2 regions of the Staphylococcus dromedarii genome follow, and region 1 is predicted to be linked to the other one. Evidence: predicted binding sites of a transcription regulator. Region 1 holds the regulator's gene; the other holds the start of a gene.
What was found. The regulator Rex, encoded in region 1, represses fermentation and respiration genes when NADH is low (regulators of the CRP and FNR family bind a similar motif). The targets are predictions, from matches to a motif close to TTGTGAAATATTTCACAA.
Positions count from the first base shown of each region.

Region 1 (3,586 bases):
ATTTCCTTTGAATCAATATCCAAGTGGTTGGTCGGTTCGTCAAGAATTAAGACATTGTTGCGTTCTAACATGAGTAATGCAAGTTGAAGACGTGCTTTTTCGCCACCAGATAGATCGTTAATGATTTTTTGTACATCGTCTTGTGTAAATAGGAAACGGCCAAGGACTGCACGTATATCTTTTTCTGGCATATGTCGGTATTGATCCCAAACATAATCTAAAATGGTTTTATTTGATTGGAATTCTGCTTGTTTTTGATCATAGTATCCAATTTTTAAGTTTGCACCAGGAATCACTTCTCCTGAAATGGCATCTAAGCGGCCAGCTAATGTTTTGATTAGCGTGGACTTCCCGATACCATTTGGCCCAATGACAGCGATATGATCGCCTTTTGACACTTCGATGTTAATAGGGCGCGTAATCGGTGATCCGTAACCGACTTCAAGTTGACGGATGTGCATGACATCGTTACCTGTATTACGATCAAAATCAAATCGGATATCAGCACTTCTTGCGTCTAGCATTGGTTTTTCAATACGTGTCATTTTTTCTAGAACCTTACGTCGGCTTTTTGCCATGCCACTTGTAGAAGCACGTGTGATATTTTTCTTAACAAATGTTTCTAAACGTTTAATCTCATCTTGTTGACGTTCATATTCTGCTAATCGCTTTTGGTAGTATTGGTCACGCTGGGCAATAAACTTTGCATAATTTCCAACATAATGTTTTACTTCACCTAAAGAAACATCATAAATTTGTGTCACGATTTTATCTAAGAAGTAACGGTCATGCGAAATGATCACAATAGCACCTTTGAAAAACTTTAAATAGTCTTCCAACCATGCAGTCGTCTCCATATCCAGATGGTTTGTCGGCTCATCAAGTAACAATAAATCAGGCTCACGTAACAACATTTGTGCCAGTGACAGACGTGTTTTTTGCCCACCACTAAAGTCATTAACAGGGCGATTATAATCTGATTCTGTAAAATGCAGGCCGTTCAGCACCGTTTTTATTTTACGCTCATAGTCATAGCCGCCTAGTTTTTCAAATTCATTCGAAATGGTTTCGTAACGATTCATATGTTCTTGATAAGCATCCGTATCATAGCGATCCGCGTGTTGTGCAAGCCAATCTGTCTCTACTTGCATCTTCTCACCCAATTGTTTGAGATGCTCAAATGGTTGTAACATCTCATCAAACACTGTGTTTTGTGTATTGAGTGTCATTTGTTGAGTGAGATAACCCATTTTTAAGTTTTTAATTTTTGAAATGTGGCCACTTTCATATGATTCCACACCAGCAATGATTTTCATTAATGTTGACTTACCAGCACCATTACGGCCGACAATGCCAATGCGTTCACCTGTTTTGACTTCAAAGTTTACATCGTCAAAAATGGTCTCACCATCAAAGGACTTCGAAATTTGACTGAGTTGCATTAATATCATGTGAGGATGCTCCTTTCATTAACATATATTGTACAATAAATTATTTGCCTATCAAAATGTAAATGTTTCTTTCTGAGACAAAGTCAGTTATAATAATACTGTTATACTGTGAAATGTATCACATGTGTTTTTAGAAATATTTTTGGAGGACTGTGTAATGGCTAAAGAAACGGTGAAAATTCCAAGAGCAACCTTGAAACGCTTACCTTTATATTATCGTTTTGTAAACACGTTAAAAGCTAAAGGTGAAAATCGTGTGAATTCAAAAGCAATCAGTGAAGGATTGAATATTGATTCAGCTACGATTAGACGTGACTTTTCGTATTTTGGTGAACTCGGCAAAAAGGGATATGGCTATAACATTGACAACCTTCTAGACTTCTTCAAATCAGAATTAAGTGATGCAGAAGAGATCCACATTGGCATTGTAGGTGTCGGTAACCTCGGACATGCATTGATCACTTATAACTTTTCCATCCATGATGATATGACAATTACAGAAGCATTTGATATACGTCCAGAAGTAATCGGTGAAACGGTTGGTAACGTCGTTGTTAAACCAATGTCAGACATGACAGATATTATTAAGAAAGAAAAGCTTGAAGTCGTAATTATCGCCACACCAGAATCAGCTGCACAAGCAGTCACAGACCAACTTGTCGAAGCTGGTATCAAAGGGATTCTTAACTTTACACCAAAACGTGTACAAGTACCAAAGAGTGTTCAAGTACATCAAATTGACTTAGGCGTAGAGCTTCAATCGTTATTATTCTTTATGAAAAATTACAATTCAACAATTAAGGCATAATGCATTCTAAGGCATAATGCATTCAACATAGATCATTGAATATGTAAGAAAATAGCCATCAAAATTCAGAAACTTGAATTTTGAGGTTTTTTTTATGCTTTTTTAAGGATGAGATTATGAAAGGAGTGGTTAGAATTCCAGTAAAATCAGAGCAGGAAATAAAAAGAATTCCTAAATGGTGTAGTAGTTGATTGATATGTGTCTACATCTACTACATATCTAATTACTTTTACAGGGACACGACGAAAACTTTATGTTCCCAGTTCTGTTGAGAATTCTACTTCTTGAACACTGAAATTGTACAGATTGATCATGCCTTTTGTTATTTCCATCGATATGTAATAGAAAAATGTACAATTTTACACAATCTCTTGCATTTTCATATTATATTCTTTACAATTCTTATATTATTAATCGGAAATAGGAGGTTGACGGAATGCTTTGGACTATTATTAGTGGTTTAATAGTTGGATCATTATTAGGGTTTGTGATGCAGCGTACACGTTTTTGCTTAACAGGTGGATTCCGTGACATGTATGTACAAAAAATAATAAAATGTTTTATGCCTTACTCATTGCAATATCAATTCAAGCAGTCGGCATTTTTGCATTACAATCAGCAGGTTTGATTACAATTGATAATGGATCATTCCCAATTGTAGGAACAATCGTTGGGTCATTTATCTTTGGGATTGGTATTATTTTAGCTGGTGGTTGTGCAACGGGTACTTATTATCGTGCTGGTGAAGGTCTAATCGGTAGCTGGATCGCATTAGGTTTCTATGCCTTATTTGCAGCGATTACCAAATTTGGTGTTTTAGCACCGTTGAATGACAGTTTACAAAGTACAACAGTAGCAAATGCAGATATGTCTACTTCTACAGGTATCCCTTATTGGGTATGGTTAGTACTTCTTGTTGCAATCACAGTATTTGTAGTGGTTAAAACATTGCGTAAACCAAAACCTACAATTGCTGTACCAAAATTAAAACAACGTTATACTGGTGTACGTCATTTATTATTTGAACGTCGTTATCATCCATTTGTTGCGGCGATTGCAATAGGTCTTATCGCGATGATTGCTTGGCCAATGAGTGGTTCAACAGGTCGTGATGGTGGACTTGGTATTACAACACCATCTGCACACATCGTTCAATTTTTAACAACAGGGAATGTATCAGTATTAGACTGGGGCGTTTTCCTTGTACTTGGTATTTTAGTTGGTTCATATATTGCAGCGAAAGGTTCACGTGAATTTAAATGGCGTTTACCGGACATTAAAACAATTCGTAACAGTGCCATCGGTGGTACATTTATGGGATTTGGTG
Region 1 covers NZ_CP094718.1:1,631,455-1,635,040, reverse strand. Annotated here, with positions in the region: gene abc-f (ribosomal protection-like ABC-F family protein) at 1-1,451, opposite strand, end outside; gene MUA88_RS08115 (redox-sensing transcriptional repressor Rex) at 1,609-2,259, shown strand; partial or broken gene MUA88_RS08110 (YeeE/YedE family protein) at 2,696-3,586, shown strand, end outside.

Region 2 (3,586 bases), 340 kb from region 1:
GACCATGCATTGGGTTCGCACCTGGTGCAAATGGTTCGCCTGCTTTACGTCCGTCTGGTGTGTTACCCGTTTTCTTACCGTACACAACGTTAGAAGTGATTATTAAGACACTCATTGTATGTTCAGAGTCACGGTAAGTTTTGTGTTTGCGTAGTTTTCTCATAAAGCTTTCAACCAATTGAACGGCGATGTCGTCTACGCGTGGATCGTTGTTACCGTATTTAGGGAAGTCGCCTGTTGTTTCAAAGTCTACCACTAGACCATTTTCATCACGGACTGGACGTACTTCTGCGTATTTGATGGCAGATAATGAGTCAGCTGCAACAGACAGTCCGGCAATACCTGTTGCCATTGTACGGTGAACATCTGTATCATGTAATGCCATTTCAATACGTTCATAACTGTACTTGTCATGCATGTAGTGGATGACATTTAATGAGTTGACATAAACACCTGCAAGCCATTCCATCATCTCATCAAATTGTGCATATACTTCATCGTAATCTAAGATGTCAGAGTTGATTGGTGCAAATTTTGGTGCAATTTGGTCGCCAGATTTTTCATCTTTACCACCGTTAATCGCATATAATAATGTTTTCGCTAAGTTAGCACGTGCACCGAAGAATTGCATTTGTTTACCAATCTTCATTGCAGATACACAGCAAGCAATACCATAGTCGTCGCCATAACTTTCACGCATTAAGTCGTCATTTTCATATTGAATTGAGCTTGTTTTGATACTCATCTTCGTACAATAGCGTTTGAAGTTTTCTGGTAAGCGTGTAGACCATAAAACCGTTAAGTTTGGTTCTGGTGCAGGACCTAAGTTGTCTAATGAATGTAAGAAACGGAATGAGTTTTTCGTTACCATTGGACGTCCATCGATACCCACACCACCGATAGATTCTGTTACCCAAGTTGGGTCGCCAGAGAATAATGCGTTGTAATCAGGTGTACGAGCGAATTTCACAAGGCGTAACTTCATGATAAAGTGGTCGATAATTTCTTGAACTTCTGATTCTGTAATCGTACCTGCTTGTAGGTCACGTTCAGCATAGATATCTAAGAAAGTAGACGTACGACCAAGACTCATTGCAGCACCATTTTGTTCTTTAATTGCTGCAAGATAAGCTAAGTATAACCATTGAACTGCTTCTTTAAAGTTCTCAGCCGGGCGACTTAAGTCAAAGCCATAGCGTTCACCAAGTTCTTTTAATTCTTTCAATGAACGGTATTGTTCAGACACTTCTTCACGCAAACGAATGACATCTTCAGACATTGTAGAAGAAATGGCATTGAAGTCACGTTGTTTTTCTGCCATTAAGAAATCCACGCCGTATAAAGCAACACGACGATAGTCACCGATAATACGGCCACGACCATATGCATCCGGAAGACCTGTGACAATACCTGCTTTACGACAAGCTAACATTTCTTTAGAGTAGGCATCGAATACACCTTGGTTATGTGTTTTACGATAGTCAGTGAAGATACGCTCAGTTTCTTCGTCTAATTCATAACCATATGCTTCACATGCTGCTTTTGCCATACGAATACCACCGAATGGTTGCATTGAGCGTTTGAATGGTTTATCTGTTTGAACACCAACAATTTGTTCTAATTCTTGGTTGAGGTAACCTGCATCATGAGAAAGGATTGTTGAAACAACTTTTGTATCCATATCCCACATGCCACCGCGCTCACGTTCTTCTTTAGAGAGTTGCATCACTTGATCCCACAACTTTGATGTTGCTTCAGTAGGACCTTCTAAGAAACTATCGTCACCTTGATAGCCTGTGAAGTTGAGTTGGATGAATTCGCGCACGTCTACGTTACGCGTCCAACCTCCTGTTTTAAAGCCTGACCATGCATTGTTTTGTTTCTTTGGTTCTTTAATCATGTGAATACCTCCTAGTTAGGTTTTGTTCATCATTTCACAAAGAAGTATAGCAACACTTGTGAAATAAATCGCGATAAAATATGAAAGCGTTTTATCGTTGTCATAATTTAGATTTTATTTGGATATAATTTGGACATAAATATTAATATGATTTACATGAAATTATTTGACAAATGACTGAGTTGTCAGTATTTTTTTAATGCAATATATGTTTTTGTGTATAGGATTTGAACAAATATAATAGGAAATAACTTATTTCGATAAAAAGGCTTTCGTTAAGGAAATGAACTCTGTACAATGAAAGTATCATGATCATGAATGGGTGAGAAAAAATGGTAAGAGATTTTGAAGGGATGTCAGATTTATTATCTGGTTTAACTGATGATGAGAGAGCGCAGTTTGAAGAAGCGATGATGAAGCAAGGGGTTTTACCTGAGCAACCAAATTCAATCGTCGAGCTTATGTCAGACTTAACGCTTGGAGATATTAAAAGATTGTGTAAAGCACATGACATCAAAGGTTACTCTAGCATGAAGAAAGATGAAATGCTGGTTCATTTTATACAAGAGCTTGCTACAGAGTCATATATTAAAGAAGAAGTAAGTAAGATGAGTCGTGATCAACGTTTTGCATTTGCATTAACACATCACTACAGTAAGGAAATGTTGCCGTTTATTTCATCAATTACATTCCCAGATTCCTACCTCGTCTTTAACGTGGACGAAGAAGATAATGGGTTATCAGTGTTGGAGATTCCTGCAGAGATTGCAACACAAGTCGGTGAATATATCGAAAAAGAAGATGAAGAACTACAAGCATTGATTCTGAAGTATCGTGTGTTTGAAGCGACAACGAATTTATATGGCTTATATTCATATACGCAATTACAAAATGTATTTAAAAAATATTTAGATGAAGAGAATACATTAATTGATATTCAACGTTTCGTTAAGCGTTGTGAACGCATTGCACCAGAAAATGTAAACTATCGATTGGTCAATGGTGCGATTGTTTCTTTAGGCCTACAATTGGAAGAAGATGAGTTTTCACACTTCTTAAAAGACGCACATTACTACATGCCGGAAACAATTGAAGACATGTTATATTTCGAGAAAAATGTCTTTAACTTACCGGATGAAGATATGATTGATTTCTTATCTTGGTTAGACCGTAGTGTGAGAAAAGATAATAACTTTAACGCAACGGCAGATCAATTGAATATCGAATTGTTAACAATGATGAAGCATGCCATCTCTTATGATATGGTGGCAGATGTTTTATTATCAATGGTGAACGATGGCATTCTTCGTAAACGTGTGACAGAAACGCATCAAAACAAAGTGAAACCTGTCTACATGAAGATGCGTAACTGGATTTTCCACGGATATACATTTGATGAGTATATGCAAATCTTAGACAAAGAATATAAATATGATGGTTCGAAAATTATTGATATCAATGACCATAGAGAATAAAAAGTAAAAATAGGACAGTAGCACGTCATAGTGGCGTGTTGCTGTCCTATTTTTGTTATGGTATGTTTATTGGAAAAATGACAAAGGTTTATTGACTTTTGCCATTCAATTTGAAAAACATATGATGATGGTTCTTCATAGCCAGCAGCTATCTGCTAGTAATTCCCTTCAATTTCATCTCAGACGTAAGACGTAGTTAAAGTTCAACCTC
Region 2 covers NZ_CP094718.1:1,971,871-1,975,456, reverse strand. Annotated here, with positions in the region: gene pflB (formate C-acetyltransferase) at 1-1,900, opposite strand, end outside; gene MUA88_RS09880 (hypothetical protein) at 2,233-3,375, shown strand.
Region 2: pflB (formate C-acetyltransferase) is a predicted target of Rex. The motif match lies at 1,923-1,940, and genes of this name have one in related genera.